One region of the Paenibacillus sp. FSL H7-0714 genome, then DNA from elsewhere that is predicted to be linked to it. Evidence: riboswitches for the same ligand, from Rfam matches in the RefSeq annotation. Region 1 holds a riboswitch; the other holds the start of a gene.
What was found. A riboswitch is a leader RNA that binds a small molecule or an ion and turns the genes downstream of it on or off. The one in region 1 is predicted to bind preQ1.
Positions count from the first base shown of each region.

Region 2: it holds a riboswitch for preQ1, as region 1 does, so the genes downstream of both, queF (preQ(1) synthase) here and NST34_RS06245 (queuosine precursor transporter) in region 1, are expected to answer to the same signal.

Region 1 is NZ_JBBOPT010000001.1:1,401,128-1,408,290, forward strand. It holds gene cobT (nicotinate-nucleotide--dimethylbenzimidazole phosphoribosyltransferase) at 1-941, shown strand, start outside; gene cobU (bifunctional adenosylcobinamide kinase/adenosylcobinamide-phosphate guanylyltransferase) at 938-1,486, shown strand; gene cobS (adenosylcobinamide-GDP ribazoletransferase) at 1,483-2,298, shown strand; gene NST34_RS06235 (YnfA family protein) at 2,447-2,773, shown strand; gene NST34_RS06240 (methyl-accepting chemotaxis protein) at 2,832-4,520, opposite strand; PreQ1 riboswitch class I at 4,864-4,909, shown strand; gene NST34_RS06245 (queuosine precursor transporter) at 4,920-5,633, shown strand; gene NST34_RS06250 (AMP-binding protein) at 5,843-7,163, shown strand, end outside.
Region 2 is NZ_JBBOPT010000001.1:3,857,399-3,864,561, reverse strand. It holds gene NST34_RS17005 (FecCD family ABC transporter permease) at 1-646, shown strand, start outside; gene NST34_RS17000 (ABC transporter ATP-binding protein) at 722-1,522, shown strand; gene murB (UDP-N-acetylmuramate dehydrogenase) at 1,674-2,585, shown strand; gene NST34_RS16990 (hypothetical protein) at 2,646-2,981, opposite strand; gene NST34_RS16985 (ABC transporter ATP-binding protein) at 3,195-4,043, shown strand; gene NST34_RS16980 (ABC transporter permease) at 4,040-4,726, shown strand; PreQ1 riboswitch class I at 4,801-4,844, shown strand; gene queF (preQ(1) synthase) at 5,008-5,481, shown strand; gene queC (7-cyano-7-deazaguanine synthase QueC) at 5,511-6,173, shown strand; gene NST34_RS16965 (6-pyruvoyl trahydropterin synthase family protein) at 6,173-6,655, shown strand; gene queE (7-carboxy-7-deazaguanine synthase QueE) at 6,648-7,163, shown strand, end outside.

The DNA.
Region 1 (7,163 bases):
AGACGCTGGCCGTTAAGCTCGCCGGAATTTCGGGTACGGAGCAGCCTAGTTTCACCAAACGAACGGTAGTTGTGATGGCTGCCGATCACGGTGTATGCTGCGAGGGAGTTAGCGCGTTTCCACAGGAAGTCACAATGCAGATGGCCTATAATTTTCTCAGCGGAGGAGCGGCTGTGAATGTACTGGCACGTCAAGCTGGGGCTGAGGTAAAGTTCGTAGATATCGGTGTTAACGGCGACCTTAGTCATGAGGATCTGATTGATTGTAAAGTGCGCCGAGGAACGGATAATATAGCCGTGGGACCTGCGATGAGTCGTAAAGAAGCGATGAATGCTGTGCTTGTAGGTATAAGAATCGCACAAGAAGCGATTGAGAACGGGACAGAGATTTTTATTACAGGTGAAATGGGCATAGGGAATACAACGGCTAGCGCAGCTATTCTGTGTGCTCTAAAAGGAATACCACCTGAAGTAGCCGTTGGAAGAGGAACGGGAATTGATGATGAACGATTACTACATAAGATTGCAGTTGTGGAACGCGCTTTAAAGGTGAATCAGCCGAATCCGGCAGATCCGCTGGATGTATTGTCCAAAGTAGGGGGACTGGAAATCGCCGGTTTGACGGGTCTGATTCTTGGCGCAGCTGCTGCCAGGGTACCTGTCATTTTGGATGGTTTTATTTCGGGTGCGGCAGCTCTTGTGGCGAAGGCGCTTGCGCCAGAATCCATTGCTTATATGATAGGCTCCCATCTATCAGGAGAACAAGGACATAAGCTGATGCTGGAGCGGCTTGGGCTTGAACCGTTGTTTAACCTGGGTCTTCGTTTGGGTGAAGGAACTGGAGGCGTATTGTCCCTTCATTTAATTGAGGCGATATGCCGCATTTTGAGCGAAATGGCCACCTTTGAAAGTGCAGGCATCTCTGGAGCTGGGAAACAATGAGTATTCTTGTAACGGGAGGGGCGCGTAGCGGGAAAAGTGGTTTTGCAGAAAAACTGATGTCGTCACTGGCAGATCAGGCCTTCTATGTTGCAACCGGACAAGCGTTTGATGATGAAATGAATGAACGGATTGCACTGCATCAGCAACAGCGCTCGCAAAGCGGATATGCTTGGGAGACGTTAGAGGAGCCTTATGATTTGCCAGATCTTCTTAAGCGTTTATCTGGTGAAAAGGCGGTTCTCGTAGATTGTCTAACGTTGTGGTTATCGAATGTACTGCTAGCCATGGAAGGATTTACGGATAGGCAAGAGTTGATTGAGAGCGAAATTACAAGACTTGAAGACAGTGTGCGCACATTTCAAGGAAACCTCATTTTGGTCACTAATGAGGTTGGAGACGGTATTGTTCCGGAGTATGCGCTTGGCCGATTGTACCGTGATCTGGCAGGACGTATGAACGCGCTGCTTGCTCGGCAATGCGAGCAGGTTTTTTTAGTGACTGCGGGTATTCCAATTGAACTCAAGAGCAGGGAGTATCGTTTATGAGGGAGCGCAGGGATGCTGCCGCGGCTGCCTTTCAGTTTTTGTCCCGGTTTCCTGTAAAGAGTGACCCTGGATTTTCTCCTGAGCTGCTGCGCCGAAGTGTGCTGTTCTATCCTGTGGTGGGTGCAGCTATCGGACTGTGCGTAGCTGCTGGGGCAGCTTTGACGGGATTGATTTTACCAGCTTGGCCAGCCGCTGTCATTACCCTCATTCTATGGGTAGGACTCACCGGAGGTCTGCACCTCGATGGCTGGATGGACACTGCGGATGGTCTGCTAAGCTACCGACCGAGGGAACGGATCCTGGAGATTATGAAGGACAGCCGTGTGGGTGCGATGGGTGTGCTCGCCTGCGTGCTGCTCTTGCTGTTAAAGGCCTCTTTAGTGGCAGCATTAATCGAAGGCTACGCCTATTACGAGCTGCCACTGCTCTTGCTGCCAGCGATCTGGAGCCGCTGGTATATGGTGCGGGCAATGGTGCGTTATCCCATTGCCCGCGGGAACGAGGGGCTGGCCGCGAGCTTCGCCGGCCTCGCTCCCTCGCATGAGCGGCGCGTGCTGGCGATAGCCGCGCTGCTCTCGCTAGCCGCAGCCGGTGCGCCTCTGGCGCTCGGCGCTGGCTTAGCCGCGTGGCCGCTGCATCTGGCGGCAGCGTTACTGCTGCCAGCTGCGGCCTTGGCCAGCGGCACCGTTGCTGCGCGGCGGATTAGCAGCCGGCTCGGCGGGCTCACCGGCGATGTGTATGGCGCACTGAATGAGCTGCTAGAGGCTGTGCTCCTACTAGTATTAGTGCTGCTCCAGCACAATTTCATATGAGTGGCTCCTGCGGGTGACGCATAGTAGCCAGCTGGCTCAATCTGTTTATATCCACTGCTGATGCTTGTGGGTCCAGTTGTTTGGTGGCCCGGATGCTTGCAGGTCCACATAGTGATATTTTTAGAGTTCAATAGGAAAGAGGGATGACATGGTTGCTGCCATTCTACTATTTGTAATTGCCGGCCTTGCTGAGATTGGAGGCGGATACTTAGTATGGTTATGGCTAAGAGAATCAAGACCTCTCTGGTATGGTCTTGTAGGTTCTGTGATTCTGATTGGCTATGGCATCATCCCTACGTTGCAGAAGTTTCCGTCCTTCGGAAGAGTGTACGCAGCCTACGGCGGGGTGTTTATTGTGCTTGCTGTGTTATGGGGCTGGCTTGTAGACAAGAAAACACCCGATGTATATGACTGGGTCGGTGCTGTTATTTGTGTGATCGGCGTTTCAGTCATTCTTTGGGCGCCGAGACACTAACAAAACAACCCGTTCAACACTTTCGTGTGAACGGGTTGTTTTTATTTAAGCCTAAGCTTTAGATCTTAAATTGTTGCACAGCTTCCTGAAGCTTCTTAGCCTGCTCATATAGATGCTGCACGGTTACTGCATGTCCTTCAAGCTCTATACGTTGGCGCTCGGAGTTCTCGGATAGAGTGTCCGCACTTTCTTGGGATCTTGAAGTGATTTGTGCGGTTTCCTCAACGGAAGCACTAACTTCTTCTGTACTTGCTGAGATTTGCTGCGTAGCCGCAGATACAGATTGAATATTCTGATTGATGCTTTGGATCAGAATCAGAAGGTGATTGAAGGCATCGCCCGCTTCTGCCACCTTGCCTACCCCGGAGGCTACCTCAGAATTCACATGGTTCATCTCAGTAACGGAGCGATTCATATCTTCCTGAAGTCCGAGTAGGAAATCACGAATCTGCTCATTCGCATTACGGGATTGTTCGGAAAGCTTGCGTACTTCTCCGGCAACCACGGCAAAGCCGCGTCCATGTTCTCCTGCACGTGCTGCTTCGATCGAAGCATTGAGCGACAGCATTTGGATTTGCTTCGTAATTTCAGTAATACTATGAACGACTTCTCCGATCATTACTGAACGTTCATTCATAACTTGTAATTGCTCCAGCGACTGCAGGGAGGCACGTTCAACATGGCGCATTTGCAGAACGGCACTTTGGGCAATCTCATTACCGCCAATCGCTTCAGCGGAAGCTTCACTGATCTGCTCAGTGACTTCGGTGGCTGCTGAAGCAATATGCTGAATGCCGAAATTGATTTCTTCCATAGCTTTTGAATTATCTAGAGCGCTGCTCGCGATGGTCGTACTACCTTTGCCAATTTCTACAACAGATGTACTAGAGTGGTCTGCCATTTCATTTAGGACCTCAACACGTTCCCTTAAAGAATTGGAATCGGTGACCACAGTATTTGAGGTGACGAGTACATGTCCAATCATTTCTTTTAGGCGCAGGGTCATTGCTTGGAAACTTCTGGACAGTTGAGCTACCTCATCACTGCCTTTAACCGTTAATTCCTCTGTGAAATCTCCCTCTGCAAGACGGGCACTGTAAGCTGCAAGCTTTGAGATAGGACGAGTAATCCGCATGCTCATAAACCAGGCACCAGTTGAGCCTATGATCAGCGTTAGCAGAGTGATCCCGGCACTAGTCCACAGAATACTGTCTGTTTTTTCTTGAATAAAGCTTACATCACTGCTTATTCCGATAACCATCGTACTTCCGGGAATTCCGATATAAGCTGACTTATGTACACCATGCGAGTCCTTGTATGTATCGCTTAGTCCACTCTTTCCTTTAAGAGCTTGCTGCATTGCAGAGGATACTTTAACAATTTCCTCCGGCTTTAATTTTGCATCATGATCTACAGACAGAACCTCAGCTTCCTTGCCTTTTAGATTGAGTAGAAAAATAGTCTCAACCCCATGCTGCTTTCTCTTATCCTGGAAATAGAATTCAAGATTGGTGGCTGCTTGTTCGTTTTTCTTTAGTGCTTGCTGAGCATGCATTGTATTTATATTCTTATATACGTCCTGAGCAGCTGCAGTTAGAATTTGATTGATTTGTGGCATGACATAGCTGTTGAAAATACTGGTGGATATAAAGTAGAAGCTGGTACTTAACAAAAGAGACGTGAGTAATAGAACTACAAATAATAAACGCGTAAATCTGCGACTGATCGACTGCTTGAAACGAAACATATTGTTCTCCCCCTTTTTATGGGCAGCGAAGCCCCATTTCTTTATATCCCTACCGACTGCTATTGACTGGCAACCTGCAATATATTCCATAGTTATGTAATATATCAACTAAATGGATCGGGAATGAAGTGTTTGATACTATTCTATAGAATTAACCTCTGGATGAATAGTGAAAGTTTTAGTTTATATAGCATATTTTTCTGAAAAAGATGAATTATTACTGACACTTTTATTTTTAGTTAATAAAAATGGGTATAAATACCCATTTCATAAATTGTTTATTTTTATGGATTGTTTGACGACAGTGTGATAGAGTATTAATGTTTTGTTCCAAAACTTAATGTAAGCCGCGGTTCGTAACCATCCCGCGTAAACAAAACTAGGAGGAGTTTAAGCAATATGTTTAATTTGATGTGGGGAGTTTTATTTGTTATTGTCAATTTTGCTTTTTTTCTACTCTGTTACCGCCTGTTCGGCAAAAGTGGAATGTATGCCTGGGTAGGTATCGCTACTGTAATTGCAAACATTCAGGTAGCTAAGACGATTGCTATGCCATTTGATATCGTGATGACACTCGGAAATACGATGTATGTCACTTTATATATGACCAGCGATTTGCTTAATGAGAAGTATGGAAGAGCAGAAGCACGTAAAGCGGTTTGGTTTGGCTTCTTCACCTTGCTTATGACGACAGTCATTATGCAGATGGTACTAGTATTTAAGCCGCAAGAGACCGATATTGCTCAGTCTTCTTTGGAGACGATCTTTGGTCTGATGCCTCGACTAGCGTTGGGTAGTCTAACTGCTTACTTCATTAGTCAGTTCCTAGACGTTCGGTTGTACTCCTGGATTCGCAAATATTACAGCACTTCAAGTCAGTTGTGGATTCGTTCCAACGGCAGTACGATGGTTAGCTCCTTTGTGGATACACTAATCTTCTGTACCATTGCATTTGCTGGGTTGTATAACTGGAGTGTGTGGTTTGAAATTTTGCTTACAACGTATCTAGCGAAATTCTTACTAACCGCAGTAAGCACACCTATCTTATATATCGCCCGAACTTTTACTTTTGCTGAAGATGGAATACCATCATCCGCTCATAAGAAGGAATAAACAACAATACAGCCAGCGCGTACCGATCATAATCGATGCGCGCTGTTTGATTTTTTTAGTCGTAAGAGGGCTTAATCGTTCCATATAAATATGTACATAAAATTAATATAAAGCTAAAATAAGCTATCGTAGCCATTCTAATTGTATCCCGAGCGAAGAGAGAGTACATAATCGGTAGTCACAGAAATTACGAATAGGTGTGGTGAAGGATGAATCTAGTAGTTCCTATACTGCGTCATGCAGCAGAACAGCCCGACAGCATTGCCTTAACCCATGACCAAGCAACTCATACCTATGCAACATTAGTGCAAGCGATGCGGAGAATTGCCAATGGTCTACAGCAAAAGGGCCTTAAGCATGACAAAATCGCTATTTTATCTACGAATCGCATTGAATTTGTCGAGGTTTTCTTGGGGGCTATTTATGCAGGCTGTGTTCCCATTCCTTTAGATCCCAAGTGGAGTGCAAATGAACTGCGGGTTATTATAGAGCAGTGCCAGCCGACAATGATTTTTGCCGAGCCGGAAGCTGCAAAGAATTTGGTCTTCAAGGACCAAGCCATCCCAACGCTGACTTTTTCAAATGAACGAACAGGTTCCTATGATCAGTGGTTGAAGGCTCTGAAGCCAGAAGCTGAATTGGATGAGACGAATGAGTTATTATTTATCGGCTTTACTTCAGGCACAACGGGGCTCCCCAAAGGATATATGCGTACCCATTTATCGTGGTTAAAGAGCTTTGAGGTATCGAGTGCTGCCTTTGAATTAGACTCTATGAAGGATGTTTTAGCACCGGGTCCGTTTGTGCATTCGCTGTCCTTGTTCGCTGTAATGCAGAGTCTGTATGGTGGAGCAAACTTTCATATTACGCAAAAATTTAGCGCCACACAGGTGTTAGAGCTGTGCAAGCAGATTCCGGGTGTGGTGTTGTTTGTTGTACCGACAATGCTTGAATCCATGATGCAGCAGGCTGTTCCTGGGCAGACGCAGATTGATGCGATTATTAGCTCAGGTGCAAAGTGGTCGGAGTTGTCCAAAAAAAAGGGTATAGAAGTGTTCGCTGGAACGCGTCTCTATGAATCCTATGGTTCCTCAGAAGCGAGTTATATTAGTTATTTGGATGTTCTGGAAGAGCATAATCCGAACTCTGTAGGCAAGCCCTATCCCGGAGTGCAAATTTCCATTCGTGATGAAGAGTTCCGTGAAGTCCCTACGGGGGAGATTGGGCAGTTATATGTGCGAAGTGATATGATATTTCTAGGCTACCATCAATTGCCGAAGGAGACCGCAGCAGCTTTTCGAGAGGGATGGCTTGTGTTGGAGGATTATGTTTATCAGGATGAAGCTGGTTATTTATATCTGGCGGGTCGCTTGAAAAATAGAATCATCTCCGGTGGGCTGAACGTTTATCCAGAGGAAATAGAGCGAGTACTGGAGCATCTTCCGGAAATACAAGAAGTAATGGTGCTTGGCGTCCCTGACGATTATTGGGGAGAACAGCTGGCAGTCCTCGTGAAATGGAATGGTGCAA
Region 2 (7,163 bases), 2.5 Mb from region 1:
CTTGCCGCTCTTAGCGCTTGGAGGGGCTAGCTTAACCGCCGCTTTAATCTATGTTCTTGCTTATAGAAAAGCAGATGGTCTATCTCCAACAAGGTTGATCCTTATCGGGATTGCAGTCGCTGCCGGAATTAACGCTTGCCAGCTGGTGTTGGCACTTCGGCTTGATCCCAATAATTATCAGTTTGTAGCGACTTGGATCGCCGGGAAAATATGGGGTGGCGATTGGAGATTCGTCCTTGCTCTGCTACCTTGGATAGCGATTCTGTTACCGTTCGCCTTCTATAAAGCCCGTATTCTTAATGTATTGAATCTAGGGGACCATACTTCAGTAGGACTTGGAATGCGAGTGGAGAAGGAGCGTATTCTCCTTCTAGTGACAGCAGTTGCGCTAGCCGGCTCCTGCGTTGCTGTAAGTGGAGGAATTGGCTTTGTCGGCCTAATTGCACCACATCTTGCCCGCAAGCTTGTGGGACCCCGTCATCAGGTATTATTGCCCGCTAGTGCGTTGACAGGGGCGCTTCTTATGATTACTGCTGATACTATCGGCAGATGGGTGTTACAGCCTGCAGAAGTTCCAACAGGCATCGTGGTTGCGATCATTGGTGCACCTTACTTTTTATATTTACTCGCCAAATCAAAAGCATAATGCGTACGAAGCGAGTTTTACTATGTAGTTCATTCTAGGAGCATAGCTCCATAAAACTTTTAAGGAGTTGTTAACATGTCAGAACGTTTGAACACAGAAGAGTTAAGTATTGGGTATGCAGAGGCTACAATTGTTAAAGGGTTGAACTTAACTATCCCTACGGGAAAAATAACCGCACTAGTGGGCGCTAACGGTTCTGGTAAATCTACAATTCTTAAAACAATGGCCCGGATCATGAAGCCTAAGAGCGGCAGCGTAATGCTGGACGGCAAATCGATCCATAACTTTTCAACGAAAGAGGTAGCTCGTCAGCTTGCGATCTTACCGCAAAACCCAACGGCTCCAGACGGACTAACGGTCTCTGAACTTGTCAGCTATGGTCGCTTCCCGCATCAAAAAGGATTTGGCACAATGACAGCAGAGGATCGCAGCATTATCTCCAACGCAATCACTGTTACAGGTATGGAGCCTTTCCATGACCGTCCGATTGACCGCTTATCTGGAGGACAACGTCAGCGTGCTTGGATCGCTATGGCATTGGCGCAAGAAACTGACATTCTATTCCTGGACGAACCAACAACATTTCTAGATATGGCTCACCAGCTTGAAGTTCTACAGCTTCTGCAAAAGCTGAATGAGGAAGAAGGCCGTACCATTATCATGGTCGTGCATGACTTGAATCATGCTACTCGTTATGCGCAGCATATGGTAGCTATTAAATCCGGTACTGTGGTTAGTGAAGGCTCACCTACTGAAGTTATGACACCAGATGTACTGCGGGAAGTGTTTGGAATTGAGGCAGATATTGTTCCAGATCCACGTACCGGTGTGCCGCTGTGCCTTCCTTACGAGCTTGCGGCCTACAAAGCTGTGTAATCATAATTGAAAATCATACAACGAACAGGCTCCCGTCATTGACAAGGGAGCCTGTTCGTTGTTACAGTTGTGGTTGCCTACAAATCCATGATACCACTACTAAAAATAGATCAAGGACCATCATTTATACATGGTTAAAGGAGCATGAAACATGAATATTGACAAAATTCAAAATGACCTAGAGCAGCTAATGACTGCAGGGATTGTGAAGAGTCATGAGAACTTAAAAGATCACGTGTATACCAAAATGGGCGGTAAAGCTGATATTTTGGCAGCACCAGCTACTTATGAGGAAATTCAAAAGATCGTTACATATGCGGAACAGAATGGGATAAACCTTACGGTACTTGGGAACGGCTCCAATGTGATTATCCGTGATGGCGGTGTGCGTGGAATAGTTCTGCAAACGGCAGGACTAACGGATGTGGGGATTCGAGACAATCTCTTATATGCGGAGTGTGGCGCTAAGATTATTGATGTTTCCAGATATGCGCTGGATATGGAGCTTACGGGTCTTGAGTTCGCCTGTGGTATTCCAGGAACGGTTGGTGGAGCGTTATACATGAACGCAGGCGCTTACGGCGGAGAAATTAAAGATGTACTGCATAGTGCACTGGCTATAACTAAGAGCGGACAATTAGTGACTCTGCAAGGGGATGAGCTGCAATGGGGTTATAGAAAAAGCGTGTTCGCAAGCGGTGAATACATCGTACTTGAGGCCAATTTTGCTATGACTTCTGGTGATGCATTAGCTATCAAGTCGAAAATGGATGAACTTACTTATCTGCGTGAATCCAAGCAACCGCTTGAGTATCCTTCCTGTGGTAGTGTCTTTAAACGTCCTCCAGGTCGGTTTGCAGGTCAGTTAATTCAAGAGAGTGGCTTGCAGGGAACAAGAATTGGTGGTGCTGAGGTATCCAAGAAACATGCAGGGTTTATTGTAAATGCAGATAATGCAACCGCCAGCGATTACATTGGGCTAATTCACCATGTAAGAGCAACTGTGAAGGATAAATTCGGCGTGGAGCTTGAAACTGAAGTGGAGATCATTGGGGAAGAGTAACTATTAATTAGAAAGAGCCCACAGATTACTGTGGGCTCTTTTGCTGTCATTACATATGGCTTAATCCACTGAAAGGGTATATTTAGCTCTCTCAGTAGTTATTCCAGCCTTGCGATCACTTATGTCCTCAATCCGAAGCCCGTCAATAGCTAAGTCATAGGTGGAGTGTGGTAGCGATACTAGCTCACCATCGGCGTTTAAAGTGCTGCCAAATCCTTTTAATATTAATGCACTCCCAAGATAATCATCGATAACATCCTCCGCACTCCGAAACTCAACAGCCTCTAGATTAAAATGAATTTTATCCAGATCACGAAGCTCTTTCTTTTCAATTACAATAGTTTCATTCACATGACTGTTAATCCAGTCCATAAGTTTCTGTATACTTTGTTCCATTAGATGATCCCACCCTTACCTCGAAGATTATTATGTTTAAGTTACCCTTTTCTTAGGATTTGAATCCTTACTTTTGCCACATCTGAGCGGATTTGAACAAAGGAAGGTACTGAGGAATAGCGAATGTTACAGAATAGCAACAACAGAGATAATCCTCTACAACCAGAATAAGGATAGAAGAAAGTTAACTATTCTAAAAAGGGGGGAGTGTTATTGATTCAGCTAACTGAGGTCTCAAAATATTATCAGGAGAGGTGTGCAGTTGATCGAATTACTTTCACGGTGGAGAAAGGTGAGGTCTTTGGATTTCTAGGTCCCAATGGTGCAGGGAAGACTACAACGATGCGCATGATGACAGGGCTTCTTCAGTCTACAAGCGGAGAAATTTTAATTAATGGCATGAATATTTCACGTCATAAAAAAGAAATCCATGCTCAAATTGGTGTTGTTTTCGAGCTTCCGAACCTATACATGCGTAGTTCTATTCGAAATAATCTGGAGCTGTTCGCTGATCTGTATAGGGTAGCAGGAAATCGAGTGAATGAAGTCATGGAAACCCTCCAGCTGTTAGATAAGGAAAAAGCTAAAGTAAGCAGCTTATCCAAAGGCTGGAAGCAGCGTGTTCTAATCGCCAGAGCATTATTACATAAGCCTCAAGTGTTGTTTTTAGATGAGCCTACAAGTGGGTTAGATCCAAATTCAGCTTCACTCATACGTAATCACGTCAAGAGAATTCAAGAAGAAGGCACAACCATTGTCTTAACGACGCATGATATGTACGAAGCCGAGGAATTAAGCAATAGAGTGGGCATCATGCACGCTGGTGCATTAGTGGCACTCGATGAACCGCATAGACTTAAGACCATTTATGGTAAACCAGAAATTGAAGTTAAATATCAGCAGGATGGTAAAGTGGTTATGAAATCCTGGCCGATTGCAGAAGAAGCTACTAAAGATCATATCTATCAGTTAATGTCTACGAATCAAATTCTAAGTATGCACAGCAAAGAAGCTTCGCTGGCAGATGTATTCGCTGCCCTGACGGGAAGTGAGCTAAGTTGAGTTATCAGATATGGAAGCTGTTTAAACATGAAAGTAAGGATATACTGGGTAATCCTGCGACTGTAATTCTAATAATTTTGCCTATATTTATGGCTAAAATCATCATCACTGTAGTGGACAAGAGCGGTTTGGACTTCATGCTTCTTTCTACATGGATATTATTTGCGCAAGTGATGGTTGGGATCATGATTACCGGCCCAGGATTAATTGAGGAGCGGGAGAGTAAGACTTATGATGCGCTGTTGATTACTCCGCTAAGCAGAGGCCAGATTATTACAGCGAAAGCTGGATCTGTTCTTGTTTTTTCTTTGTTATCACAGCTGATTGTTTATGTACTAAATCAAGGTTTGACAATGGATTTACTCCCTTCCTTATTGTATATGTTATTGGGTGGAATTATCTTTGTACAAGTTGGAATTATCATTGGTTTAAAGGTAAGTTCCTCCAAAAATGGTTCAGCCATCAGCTCCGCATTTATGGTTGTTTTTTTCTTAGTTGCTTCTGTGTACGTCGCTCTTCCAGAATGGACTTATCCGATCTTTGTTATTCTGCCAAGTATTGAAATCGTCCAGAATTTGAACAGTATTCTAAATGGAGAAGGAGTATTGCTCCTAGAAAGCCTGCTTTTGCTCTTGTGGATTGTGGTACTTTCGCTCTGGATTTGGAAGACGGGCAAAGCGTAGAACTTGTCAGAAGCAAATTACCATGGTATAGTTCAAGACGCAATATGCATGAAGAAGAAGTCTGCACGGATTGTGCAGGAGAGGTTCGCGAACTCCCTCTATAAAAAACTAAGAGTATATTAAATCTTATAAGCGGATGCAGTCCTTAACCCGGACGTTGCTTCCGTTTCTTCTTAGTGGAGCAAAGTTTTCGAAATCTCGTTCTTCTTTCCATTACCGGCCAAGGCCGAAGGAAAAGAGAGGGGTTTTTTGTCGTGTCAGAAGGAAGATTGAAAGAGGAAATGCAAGAAGTCACTTTACTTGGTAATCAGGGAACGCAGTACAAGTTTGGTTATGATCCAGCTATTCTTGAGGTGTTTGATAACAAGCATCCAGGGCGTGATTATTTTGTTAAATTCAACTGCCCTGAGTTTACTAGCTTATGTCCTGTTACAGGCCAGCCGGATTTTGCCACACTGTATATTTCGTATATTCCTGAACAGAAAATGGTGGAATCTAAATCATTAAAGCTGTATCTGTTTAGCTTCCGTAACCACGGTGACTTTCATGAGGACTGCGTCAACATTATTATGAATGATCTGATCTCACTGATGGACCCACGATACATTGAGGTATGGGGCAAGTTCACTCCGCGTGGTGGAATATCTATTGATCCTTATTGCAACTATGGAAGACCGGGTACGAAGTATGAGGCGATGGCGGAGCACCGCTTAATGAATCACGACCTCTATCCGGAAAAAGTGGATAACCGCTAATCCCAACAAGTTGATAAGGAGAGATTAAGATGAACAAAAAAGCACTCGTCGTATTTAGCGGCGGACAAGATAGCACCACTTGCCTGGTTTGGGCAATGAAGCAGTTTGAGGAAGTGCAGGTAGTTACCTTTAATTATAATCAGCGTCATGCGGCTGAAATCGAAGTTGCTACAGAAATAGCAGCTAAGTTTAATGTAAAACAGCATATCCTTGATCTTGGGCTGCTTAATCAGCTGGCACCAAATGCACTAACCCGCCAGGATATTGATATCGTTGCTGGCGAAGGTGATGAGCTTCCTAGTACATTTGTTGACGGACGGAATCTGTTATTTTTGTCTTTTTCCGCAATATTAGCTAAACAATTGGGTTACTCCCATATCGTCACTGGTGTCTGCCAAACGGATTTTAGCGGGTATCCGGACTGCCGTGATGTATTTGTGAAATCATTGAATGTTACGCTGAATTTATCTATGGACTATGAGTTTGCGATACACACTCCATTGATGTGGCTGGATAAAAAAGAAACGTGGAAGATGGCAGATGAACTTGGTTATTTTGATTATGTTCGCGAACACACATTGACCTGTTACAACGGTATTATTGGCAGTGGCTGCGGTACTTGTCCAGCCTGTCTGTTGCGTCAGCGTGGTCTTGAGCAATATGAGGCGGAGAGAATGGAGGCCGGTTCTTAATGCTTAACGAGGTTTCAGTCTGCAAAATATTTACGTTTGATGCGGCGCATCAACTAATTGGTCACAAAGGGAAATGCAGCAATCTGCACGGACATACTTATAAGCTCGAAGTAGTGCTTAAGGGCAAACCAGAGGCTACGGAAGGCCATTCAGACGAAGGGTTTGTTATTGACTTCAGCGATATCAAGGCGACTGTACAACAAAGCCTTGTAGATCGTTTAGATCACGCTTTTCTTGCTATGGGAAATGAACCTGTGTTAGAGACGTTAACGAATACGGGCTCCAAAGTAGCCTTGTTGTCATTCCGCACCACAGTGGAGAATATGTCTTCATATATTGCCTACAAGCTTAAGCAAGCAGGGTTGCCTTTGTACTCGGTAAAGCTATGGGAGACTCCAACCTCCTGGGCAGAGGTGCTGGCTGAAGATGTTCCGGATGAAGGGCCATCCTACCGTTTATATGGAGGCTGTGACTGTGAGTAAGATTCCTGTAATTGAAATGTTCGGTCCGACTATTCAAGGCGAAGGTGCGGTAATTGGAGTGAAGACGATGTTTGTCCGCACCTATGGCTGCGATTATCGCTGTGGCTGGTGTGACTCTGCTTTTACTTGGGATGGTACTGCTAAGGATAAGGTTCGAATGATGACCTCGGATGAAATTATGAATGAACTTTTAGCTATAGCTGGAGATAATTTCGACTGTGTTACGATTTCAGGCGGAAATCCTGCTTTGATTGGTGACGGGATGGGCACTTTTATTAACCTGCTACATGAGCGCGGGATTCAAGCTGCAATAGAAACTCAGGGGAGTAAATGGCAGGAGTGGTTCAATGACGTGGATGTGCTGACAATTAGCCCTAAACCCCCAAGCTCAGGAATGACGACGAATTGGAAAATGCTAGATAACATCATGAGTAAAATGGAGAAACTGGGTCGTTCTACGCATAGCTTGAAGGTCGTAGTGTTTGACGATAAGGATTTTGATTATGCA